DNA from 2 places in the Rahnella sp. 2050 genome. Region 2 is predicted to be linked to the other one. Evidence: predicted binding sites of a transcription regulator. Region 2 holds the regulator's gene; the other holds the start of a gene.
The links. Region 2 encodes LexA, which represses DNA repair genes until DNA is damaged. Its sites were predicted from a motif close to TNCTGTATGTACATACAGNA; they were not measured.
Positions count from the first base shown of each region.

Region 1: ABIC79_RS04375 (DNA translocase FtsK 4TM domain-containing protein) is a predicted target of LexA. The motif match lies at 2,339-2,358, and genes of this name have one in related genera.

Region 1 is NZ_JBEPKE010000001.1:985,438-991,518, forward strand. Features, by position in the region: gene ABIC79_RS04375 (DNA translocase FtsK 4TM domain-containing protein) at 1-2,274, opposite strand, end outside; gene lrp (leucine-responsive transcriptional regulator Lrp) at 2,395-2,889, opposite strand; gene trxB (thioredoxin-disulfide reductase) at 3,622-4,590, shown strand; gene cydD (heme ABC transporter permease/ATP-binding protein CydD) at 4,739-6,081, shown strand, end outside.
Region 2 is NZ_JBEPKE010000002.1:27,632-33,712, reverse strand. Features, by position in the region: gene dusA (tRNA dihydrouridine(20/20a) synthase DusA) at 1-852, opposite strand, end outside; gene zur (zinc uptake transcriptional repressor Zur) at 1,115-1,624, shown strand; gene ABIC79_RS07380 (CsbD family protein) at 1,783-1,992, opposite strand; gene dinF (MATE family efflux transporter DinF) at 2,182-3,546, opposite strand; gene lexA (transcriptional repressor LexA) at 3,845-4,453, opposite strand; gene ABIC79_RS07365 (diacylglycerol kinase) at 4,573-4,941, opposite strand; gene plsB (glycerol-3-phosphate 1-O-acyltransferase PlsB) at 5,059-6,081, shown strand, end outside.

The DNA.
Region 1 (6,081 bases), on a different contig from region 2:
GTTTGGTAATTCCAGGCCGACATACGGTTTGCCCGGGATCACTTCCACAACACGCACCGCAACCGCAGACAATGAACGGGCAAGGTCACGCGAAAGGTTAGAAATACGTGCAGCTTTCACGCCCGGCGCCAGATCCAGTTCGAAACGGGTAATCACCGGCCCCGGCAATTTCCCCACGACATCGGCTTTAATGCGGTAATCATTCAGACGCGCTTCGATCAGATTTCCCATCTGTTCCAGCGCGAACTCATCCACAGGCTCAGCTTCAGCCGGCGGTGAGGTCAGCAAATCCAGTGATGGCAGCGGTGTGGTCGGTTTCACCAGCGGCTGTTCATTACGCATAAGGAACGGATGGATCAGGCTATCCATATCAGGCTGCGCCGATGGCGAAGACTGTCGTGGAGCCTCATATTCCTGCGCATGCTGTACGGGCTCAGAAGACGTAGCGCGCTGATAAGGTTGTTGTGCAAACGTTGCAGGCTGCGGTTCTTCTTCCGCTTGTGCCGGCAATGTAAACAGCGGTTCAGAAGGCGTATCGTCCACCAGGTCAGCCATTGGTGAGAAGCTGAATGCATCATGCTGGCTGAGTTTCATGGCCGCAGCGGCAAAATCATCAGCAACAGCCGGTAATTCAGTCTGCTGATTTTGTGAATGATGATGCTGTACCACGCCGCTTAGCGGTTCGACATCCTGCTGATAGCGGGCCTGCTCACGCGCAGCAAACGCATTGCGCAATTCGGCTTCCTGCAAGGCAGTTTCTTCATCAGGTTCATTTTCAGTGACCGCATCGCCATAGCGCTCTTGTTGCTGAGCGGCAAACGCCTGCTGCAATGCTGCTTCCTGTAGCGCTTCTACGTCTGCCTGGATCTGTGGATCGCTATGCGTCGCAGACTGTGCCTGTTCCTGCTGTTCTGCCATACGCTGAGAAGGCAGCTTGATGCCATACGAGGCCAGCTCACGGCGTGTAGGTATACGCACCGGATTAGGACGCGGCAACTCAGGGCCAAAGCCTTTTTTCACCTGTGGATTTTCATCGCTCACAGCACTGAAGGCCGGCATAAAGGTGTTACCAGCGGAAGATGCCGTGGACTGCCCTGCCTGTGCAAGGCCGGTCGCCAGTGCTGCGGTGGCCGCCACGCTGGCCGCCTGAGCGGCATCAGGCACTGCTGAACTGAAATCAAACGGAGAACGGGAATGCTCCACGGCAGTTTGCCAGTTGCCCAGACTTGGACCATCTTCCTCTCTGCGCTCAACTGGTGCTGGTGAAGGCGATTGCTGAACGGGCTGCGGATGGCGCGGAACTGATGTTTCTTCCGGGATCTCGAAATTGTATAACGGCGGAATGGCCGTTGCCGGTGCTGGCTGCGGTGAAATATTAGCAACCGGCGGCTCAGCAGCATAAGGATCCGCTGCCTGTACCGGTTCAGCAACAGCCGCGCTCGCAGCAGGTGCGGTAGCCTCAGAAGATGCCTGCGCTACAGGTTCATTCACCGAAGGCGCAGAGAACAGCACGTCATCTTCATCAGCTTCGGAAGCTTCGGCAGTTGCAGGAGCCGCTGCAGCAGCGACGGCCGGCGCGACTTTAGCAGCCGGTTTTGCGTCATCGTCTTCCAGTAGCGGATCGTCCTCCTCGTCGTAATCATAATCATCGTCACGACGGGACCGGTTGGTCACGATATTTGTTACACCCAGCACGGCACCACCGATCTTTTCGGCGATCGTCAACCAGGACCAGCCGGTAAATAAGGTCAGGCCAGCAGCCCAGACGCATAACAGCACCAGAGTCGCCCCCACATTATTAAAGTAAGGTGTCATCGCGGTACTGAGCAAACTGCCGATTACACCGCCGGAAGCGAAGTAATACAGGTCATCAACGTTGACGGCTGCAAGACCACAAGACGTGACAATGAGCGCCAGCGTGCCAATAAGGCGCAGCGAAAGGGCAAAATAATCGACGAAATCCTGTTTATCCCGCTGACGGAAAGCCGCCCAGCAGAGACACAGAATAATAGGTGGAATAGCGTAACCAAATACGCCAAAGATGAAGAACAGCGTGTCGGCCATCCATGCACCTACACCACCGCCCCAGTTATGAATTGGCCCATGCCAGGCTGTCTGAGACCAGCTTGGATCAGAGGGGTTAAAACTCACCAATGCCGCCATTAAATAAGCAGCAAAAATCGCTACCACAACCAGCAAAGCCTCCAGAAGACGGCGGCCATTGCTCAGTTTTTTCAGGGTAACTTCTTTATCTTCTGTATATTCCTGGCTCAAGAAAGGCTCTCCAGGTTCCTGTGAACTGAGAAAAAGCAACAGCGCCGAGACTCCCCGGCGCCATAGCTGTATAGATACACAGGAGTGTAGCTAAAATGACAAGGTTTTGCACCAGAACAATTACCGGGTCTTAATGACCAGGCGATTTGTCTGTTTCACTTCTTCCATCACCACGTAGGTGCGGGTGTCGTTAACACCTGGCAGACGAAGTAAAGTCTCACCTAACAGCTTACGGTAAGCAGACATATCAGGTACGCGGGTTTTCAACAGGTAGTCGAAGTCCCCTGAAACCAGATGACACTCCTGAATATCTTCGAGTTTTTGTACTGCCGCATTGAACTGTTCAAACACATCCGGGGCGCTGCGATTGAGGGTAATCTCAACAAATACCAGCAACGATGCGTCCAGATAATGCGGGTTGAGCAATGCAGTATAACCATTGATGAAGCCCTGACGTTCAAGACGACGAACGCGCTCCAGACATGGAGTTGGAGATAATCCCACACGTTTGGAAAGCTCGACGTTTGAAATCCGGCCATCCTTTTGCAATTCGTTGAGGATGTTACGGTCAATACGGTCGAGATCTTTTCCCGGACGTTTTTTGTTGTCTACCATTATTATTGTCTCTCTGCTGTCCTTCCCTGCACCTGCCATACCCCAGCCAACTTCAATGTCTAAGGGTTGTCCCAAGCGAAGACCCGATGATTAAGGTTTACGCATCCAAAAGCCGCGTTGATCCCCTGTCAAAAGGAACACGGCCATAAAACGGATACTCAAAAGAAATAACCTTGTGAAATTAATAGATTGAAAACCACCAACCTGATTCACTAAACCCTGCTGCGACATAAAAACCAAAAAGCAATACCAGGACGGGTCCGTAGCAGCCAATTGCATAAATTCAAGTCACAGACAGGCAGTTAATTTCTTCTTCCCCTGATGTTTTCGCAAATGCACAGCGGATTGTCAAAGTAAAAGAAGCAAAATCAGAAGAACGTGCCAGATTGAAAAGCGGACGCCCCCTTTTTAGCTGTCTTTTATCTATGAACAATAACAACGCATCTCACCCATTATTTCGGCCAAATCCCTACAAACAATCCTGAATTGTGGCTAAATTAACGCGTTCTGATGAACAACGTTCACAACGATCGGTCGCCGGAATGCTGGTTTTTCATCCTATCCATCAAACAGTTATCTGCCTCATCAATATTGGCGAAATCCTTTTTACGCGGGTTACGCAGTAAAAACTATCAGACAAATCGTTAACAACATCTGAGTTTACTTTTTTTACTGCGCCGTTTTCCCTACAATCGGTTTATCGCTTGTCGCCATCGCGGAGATGAATTACGCATGAGTACGGTTAAACACAGTAAGTTATTGATCTTGGGTTCCGGTCCGGCGGGTTATACCGCAGCGGTTTATGCTGCGCGTGCAAACCTCAATCCGGTATTAATTACCGGTGTGGAAAAAGGCGGTCAGCTGACCACCACTACCGAAGTGGAAAACTGGCCAGGCGATCCGGAGGGTCTGACCGGTCCGGGCTTAATGGAACGTATGCATGAGCATGCCACCAAATTTAATACTGAGATCATTTTCGACCACATCAACAAAGTCGATTTGCAGAACCGTCCGTTCCGCCTGACCGGTGACAGCGGTGAATACACCTGTGACGCGCTGATCATCGCAACCGGCGCTTCAGCACGTTATATCGGTCTGCCTTCTGAAGAAGCTTTTAAAGGTCGCGGCGTGTCAGCCTGCGCAACCTGTGATGGCTTCTTCTATCGCAACCAGAAAGTCGCGGTTGTCGGCGGTGGCAACACCGCTGTTGAAGAAGCTCTTTATCTGGCCAATATTGCCTCTGAAGTGCATCTGATTCACCGTCGTGACAACTTCCGTGCAGAAAAAATTCTGGTGGATCGTCTGAATGACAAAGTGGCCAGCGGCAATATCGTTCTGCATACCCATAAGACCCTGAATGAAGTGGTCGGCGATCAGATGGGTGTGACAGGCGCGAGCCTGCTCGACGTGCGCACTGATGAGAAATCGCAAGTGGATGTGGCGGGCGTGTTCATTGCTATCGGCCACAGCCCGAATACCGGCATTTTTGAAGGCCAGCTGGAACTGAAAGATGGCTACATCAAAGTGCAGTCCGGCTCTCATGGCAACGCCACCCAGACCAGTATTCCGGGCGTCTTCGCAGCGGGCGATGTTATGGATCATATCTACCGTCAGGCGATCACTTCTGCCGGAACCGGTTGTATGGCCGCACTGGATGCAGAACGCTATCTGGACGGTTTATCTCAAGCCCCGGATTTATAATTACGCCTGCGGCTAGTTATCGGACCAAGAGTCCATACAAAGAGTAACGAATAAGGCGGCTTAATTGCCGCCTTATTGTTTTCAGTGTTGAGCCAAGCATGTAACATGAGCGCCCTCCCATCCGGATTGCTGCACAGACTGATGCCTGATGAATAAAACACGACAACAAGAACTTATCCGCTGGTTAAAACAACAAAGCTCACGCGCCAAAGGCTGGATCCGTCTGTCTATGATGCTGGGTTTACTTTCCGGTTTGCTGATCCTCGCGCAAGCCTGGCTGATGGCCGGATTACTGCACAGCCTGATCATTGACCACACACCGCGTGATGCCCTGCTGCAAAGTTTCCTGTTAATGGCGCTGACGTTTGTTCTGCGCGCTGTGGTCACCTGGCTGCGTGAACAGGTGGGCTTTATTTGCGGACGTGTTATCCGTCAGGAAATGCGCAAGCTGGTGCTGGATCGTCTCGAGAAGCTGGGACCTGCCTGGATCCAGGGAAAACCGGCTGGCAGTTGGGCCAGCATTATTCTTGAACAAATCGAAGATATGCAGGATTACTATTCCCGTTATCTGCCGCAGATCGCTCTCGCAGGTATTATTCCCCTCCTCATTCTGGTCAGTATTTTCCCGATTAACTGGGCCGCCGGGCTTATTTTGCTGGTGACAGCGCCGCTGATCCCGCTGTTTATGGCACTGGTCGGTATGGGGGCCGCTGATGCGAACCGTCGTAACTTTGTCGCGCTGGCGCGTCTGAGTGGGAATTTTCTCGACAGCCTGCGCGGTCTTGATACGCTTCGCCTTTTCCATCGCGGCACAGCGGAAATCGACCAGATTAAGCGTTCAACTGAAAACTTCCGCGCCCGCACGATGGACGTTCTGCGTCTGGCCTTTTTATCTTCCGCTGTACTCGAATTCTTCGCCTCTATTTCTATCGCGGTTGTCGCGGTTTACTTCGGCTTCTCCTATCTCGGTGAACTCAATTTTGGCAGTTACGGCACGCCTGTGACCTTGTTCGCCGGCTTTCTGGTACTGATACTTGCCCCTGAGTTTTTCCAGCCTCTGCGTGATCTGGGCGCGTTTTACCACGCCAAAGCGCAAGCCATCGGCGCAGCAGAAAGTTTAGTCACGTTTCTGAGCGCAGAAAGTGCCGATATGGGTGACGGCGAGCAACCCTGGCCAGCCGGGCAGACAGTGGCACTGGCAGCCCGCGACGTCATTATTCAGTCACCGCAAGGCAAAACGCTGGCCGGTCCGTTAACGTTTAGCATTCAGACCGGACAACGTATCGCGATTGTCGGCCTGAGCGGCGCGGGGAAAAGCTCCCTGCTCAACGCCCTGCTGGGCTTCCTGCCTTACCAGGGTTCCCTTACTGCCAGCGGTATTGAACTGAAATCATTGCGTAGTGACGAATGGCGTAAACAGCTGAGCTGGGTGGGCCAGAACCCGTATCTGCCCGAACTTACCCTGCGCGCCAACATTCTGCTTAATCAGCC
Region 2 (6,081 bases):
GGTAATGTGGCCGAGGTAAGTACCTTTGCTCAGTTCCGCTTCGATATACGGATACAGCGCGCGGATAATATCCGGCCCGGTTTTCAGCGGCGCATCAGAGCCGAACAGCTCGCGATCCACATTCAGCAACAGGCCCGGATTCTGGTAAGCCTCACGCCCCACCATCACGCCATCCATATATTGCAGGTGCGTTTTGGCTTCTTCGAGGGTTTTGATACCGCCGTTAATTGCCAGGGTCAGGTGCGGGAAATCACGCTTGAGCTGATATACGCGCGGGTAATCCAGCGGCGGAATTTCACGATTTTCTTTCGGACTGAGGCCCGAAAGCCAGGCTTTACGCGCATGAATAATGAAGGTATCGCAACCGCCGTTTTCTGAAACCTGACGGATGAAATCACACAGAAATTCGTAGCTGTCCTGATTGTCAATACCGATTCGCGTTTTAACCGTGACCGGAATTGAGACTACGTCGCGCATGGCTTTGATGCAGTCAGCCACCAGCGACGCCTGACCCATCAGACAGGCACCAAACATGCCGTTCTGCACGCGATCTGACGGGCAACCGACGTTGAGGTTAATTTCGTCATAACCACGTTCTTCCGCCCGTTTTGCGCAATGCGCCAGATCAGCCGGATTGCTGCCACCAAGCTGCAAAGACACCGGATGTTCTGCATCGCCAAACCCGAGATAATCCCCTTTGCCGTGAATAATGGCGCCGGTCGTGACCATTTCGGTATACAGCAACGTCTGGCCGGTCATCAGCCGGTGAAAATGGCGGCAGTGGCGATCGGTCCAGTCGAGCATCGGCGCAACGGAAAAACGCTGGGCGGAAAAGGGAGTGGTCTGGGGCATTACGTGTTGAGTTTCTGACATCGGCCTGACATTCGCTGAAGGGGTTCGTGACGCTCCCCCCGCTTCGCGCCAGAGGGAAGGTAATCGCTGATTATACCACAGAACAAAGATTCGGCATCTTGTGCCGCTGAGCAGGCGGATGCCGACGTTGCATCACATCTGAATGGCGCATAATTCGTCGTTTTGGTGCAAGCATGATAAAATCATCGGTGGTCGCATGATGTGGCCTATTCATTCCAATCTGCGCTCAGAGACCGTTGCTATGACCCTGAATAATCCGGAAAAATTACTTTCACAAGCTGAAGAACTTTGCCAGCAGCGCAATGTTCGCCTGACGCCGCAGCGGCTGGAAGTACTGCGCCTGATGACGCAACAACCCGGTGCGATCAGCGCCTATGACTTGCTGGATCTATTGCGCGTAAGCGAACCTCAGGCGAAACCACCGACCGTTTACCGGGCGCTGGATTTTCTGCTGGAACAGGGATTTATTCACCGTGTTGAATCCGCAAACAGCTATGTTCTCTGCCATCATTTTGAAGAGCCGAGCCATACTTCTGCGCTGTTTATCTGCGACCGCTGCGGGTTAGTTACCGAAAAAACCACCGACGGCATTGAAGAGCGTCTGGCAAAACTGTCATTAGAATCCGGATTTGAGCTTCGCCATTCCGTCGTTGAAGCGCATGGCTTATGTGCAGAATGCAAAGTAGTAGAAACCTGCGACAGCCATGACCATTGCGATCACGACCACAGTATTGTGGTGAAAAAACGCTGAATGATCGGGTTTTAAGGTTTTGAAGGTGACTCGTAAGAGGAGGATGTTTTGTACAGAGAAGAGGTTGGGTACATCCGTGTACCCGTATCCTGAAGCGTTCCGGGTAGGAGCAGCTAAATCTCAGGATACGTCACTGGCACGCGAGGGGGAGTCGCGTCTTACCAGTGATATTTGTTTTTGGTTTCCCATTCATTGAGCTCTTTCTCGGCCTGATCTTTTTGATAGCCGTAACGCTCCTGAATTTTACCGACTAACTGATCACGTTTACCTTCAACCACTGTCAGGTCGTCATCAGTCAGTTTGCCCCATTGTTCTTTCACTTTCCCTTTGAACTGCTTCCAGTTACCGTCGGCTTGGTCCTTATTCATAAAATATCTCCTGTTACCTTGGGTTTTATGAACTGCATTTCGTCTTGCAGCTCGTCCTTAACACTTTAAAGGTTAGTAGAGAATCTCGATTAATCCTCCTTAAACAGGGATAAAAACCACTATTAGGATTAATCTAAAGCATGAAATAACGACAAAGCTGCGCTTATTTCTTTGAAAATAGCTGAAAAATCAGTGCGACGGAGACGAAAACCATGTGTCATGCCGCCAGTAACGACGCCATATCCAGCCCAGTGAAATCCCGCGTAACCCGAGGAATACCGTCAGCGCCAGCCACAACGCATGATTGCCCAGCAGCGGTAAAGTGAACAATGTCAGCCCGTACCCCAGCGCCGCCACCAGCATGCTGTTTCGCATATCCCGCCCACGCGTTGCGCCGATAAACATGCCATCAAGCAAATAGCACCAGACAGCCACCAGCGGCAGTATAATTTGCCAGCCAAGATATCGGTCCGCCAGCTCACGCAATTCCGGTAATGATGTCAGCGCATCAATGATCGCCCCACCCGCCAGCGCGTAAATCAGAGCAAAAAACAGCGCAACCAGCCCGGCCTGACGACACGCGGCATGCCAGACATTCAGCAGTTTTTCGCGGTTGCGGGCACCGAATGCCTCACCGGAATGCGCTTCGATAGCATAAGCAAAACCGTCAAGTGCAAACGCGGTAAATGTCAGCAGGTTCATCAACACGGCGTTGACCGCCACAATGTGGCTGCCCAGCCGCGCGCCCAGAACGGTCAGCGATGCAAAGCAAAGCTGCAACAGTAATGAGCGCAGCATGATGTCGCGGTTAAGCCCGAGAAGACGGCGCAAATTACCACGCCACGCGGAGGTGATTTCTGCGCCGGTGATACCGCGTCGTTTCATCACCCGCCAGACGAAATACAGCCCGATGAGTAGCGTGAAATACTCGGAGCTTGCCGTCGCCATGGCTGCGCCACGCACGTTCCAGCCCAGCCCGATCACCAGCCACAGATCCAGAATGATATTCAGCAAATTCCCGGCAATCAGCAAAATCACCGGCCCGCGAACGTACTGAATGCCGAGCAACCACCCGAGGATCACCAGATTCGCCAATGAAGCCGGGGCGCTGAACCAGCGGATTTCGATAAACAGCCTCGCCTGTTCAAGCACGGGCTGGCTGCCGCCGACAATGTGAAACGCCAGCTCCATCAGCGGATGACGGAATACCACAATAATGACGCCCGCCAGTACAGCCAGAAGGAAGGGTTGTACAAAAGCACGCGCCAGAAGCTGATTATCTTTCGCGCCCAGCGCCTGAGCGGTCATGCCGGTGGTACTCATCCGCAGAAACAGTAAGAGCATAAAAAGGAAAGTGGTGATCATCGAACCCACAGCCACGCCGCCGAGATAATCCGGGCTGTCGAGATGACCGATCACTGCGGTATCCACCAGGCCGAGGAGCGGCACCGTGATATTGGAAAAAATCATCGGCAATGCCAGCATCCAGAGCGCTTTATCGGCAGGGCTTAAAAAGGTGTTTTTGAGTGTGTGTCGCAGGGAATGATGTTGCATAGAGAATCTCATGCCGGAGGTTCAGGTTATGCCTGTAAATGACATCGCCCCGAAAGGGGCGATGATGAGAGAAACGCATTTCTCTTTGAATTCACATGGATGCCAGAGGCGGCCGCCATCCATATTCAATTAGTTTTAGTCTTGTCTATCTGACACAGCAATTTCTGACTTAGTCATATCTGACCGAGTAATTCGCGTTATATCAAGGCGGCAACTAAGCGAACGCCGGGAGCATACACAAGTATGTGACCGGGGTTCGCGAAGGCAGCCAACGCAGAGATAGCTCGAAGTACGAAGGTCAGATCCAGTCGCCGTTGCGGATAACACCTACGGCTAAGCCTTCAATGCTGAAATTCTGCTCGCGCAAATCCACCACGATCGGCTGAAACTCGCTGTTCTCAGGCAATAACTGCACCACACTGCCTTGTTTTTTCAGGCGTTTCACGGTGACCTCATCATCAATACGGGCCACCACAACCTGACCATTACGCACGTCTTGCGTTTTATGCACGGCCAGCAGATCGCCGTCAAGGATACCAATATCACGCATCGACATACCGCTGACACGCAGCAGGAAATCGGCGCTCGGCTTAAACATTGCCGGATCGATCTGATAGTGCCCTTCGATATGTTGCTGCGCCAGCAGCGGTTCACCGGCGGCAACGCGGCCAATCAGCGGTAAACCTTCTTCTTCTTCCATCAGCAGACGAATGCCGCGTGATGCACCGGAAACAATCTCAATAACACCTTTACGCGCCAGCGCTTTAAGATGCTCTTCCGCCGCATTGGGAGAACGGAACCCCAGACGTGATGCAATCTCTGCGCGGGTTGGTGGCATACCGGTGGTGGAGATATGATCGCGAATAAGGTCGTAGACCTCTTGTTGTCTGGTCGTTAAAGCTTTCATTCCGCCCCCTGGTTGTTTATACAGTCTTGCTGTGAGTATATACAGCTAAACGGTCAATGAAAACCTAAGATTGAATAAAAACAGGGCATAACGTTGATTCCTGGAATGCAGATTCCAAATCAGAACCATCGCGACCAAAAGATGCTGACCCAGACAAAAATCGCCAATATGATGGTCAGAAGTACGGCAGCAGAGCCGATATCTTTTGCGCGACCAGAAAGCACATGAAACTCAGGCCCGATGCGGTCTATTGCACATTCCACCGCGCTGTTGAGCAACTCCGTGACACAGACCAGCACGACGGATCCCACCAGCAGGATACGTTCAATGGTGCTGACATCAAGCCAGAAAGATAGCAAAATTAACGGGATAGCGACGCTGGCCTCCTGGCGAAATGCCGCTTCGTTTTGCCATGCCGCTTTGAATCCTTTCCAGGAATAGCCGGCCGCTTTATAAATTCGGGTAAATCCGGTGACTTGGTTCGCCATTTCGGGTACTGATCCTTAGAGTGTTTGCAGCATTTTAGCTTTTATATGACCACAGATCTCCACGGATCTTTCTGGTATCCTTGCGGCGAAATTGCTAACAAGAGGCTTCACGTTTTTATGTCAGGTTGGCGTAGACTTTATTACACATTATTGAATTTACCACTCTCATTGCTGGTAAAGAGCAAGGTCATACCTTCAGATCCGGTTACCGAGTTGCATTTAGACCCGACGCGGCCGATTTTGTACGTATTACCTTATAATTCCAAAGCCGATTTGCTGACGTTGCGTGCGCAATGTCTGGCGCAGAATCTGCCTGATCCTCTTATTCCGCTGGAAATTGACGGCACCCTGCTACCAAGCCATGTCTTTATAGCCGAAGGCCCGCGCGTATTCTCTTATTACACGCCGAAGCAGGAATCCGTAAAGCTGTTCCACGACTACCTTGATTTGCACCGCAATAATCCGGATTTAGACATTCAGATGTTGCCGGTGTCGGTAATGTTTGGTCGTGCACCGGGCCGTGAAGGTCAGGACGACACGCCGCATCTGCGCGTGCTGAACGGTATCCAGAAATTTTTCGCTGTGCTGTGGCTGGGGCGGGACAGTTTCGTCCGTTTCTCCAATACCGTTTCCCTGCGTTATATGGCGACGGAACACGGCACAGATAAGACGATTGCTCAAAAACTGGCACGTGTGGCGCGGATGCATTTCTCCCGTCAGCGTCTGGCTGCGGTTGGTCCGCGCCTTCCGGCACGTCAGGATTTGTTCAATAAATTGCTGGCCTCAAAAGCCATTGAGAAAGCGATTGAAGACGAAGCCCGCAGCAAGAAAATTTCCCACGAAAAAGCCCAACAAAACGCCATCGCCCTGATGGAAGAGATTGCCGCTGACTTCTCTTATGAAGCCGTGCGCCTCTCTGACCGTGTGCTGAGCTGGACGTGGAACCGTTTGTACAAAGGCATCAACGTTAATAATGCCGAGCGTGTACGCCAGTTAGCGCTGGACGGTCAGGAAATTGTGTATGTGCCTTGCCACCGCAGCCACATGGACTATCTGCTGCTGTCTTACGTGCTCTATCATCAGGGTCTGGTACCGCCGCATATTGCCGCCGGTATCAACCTGAATTTCTGGCCGGCTGGC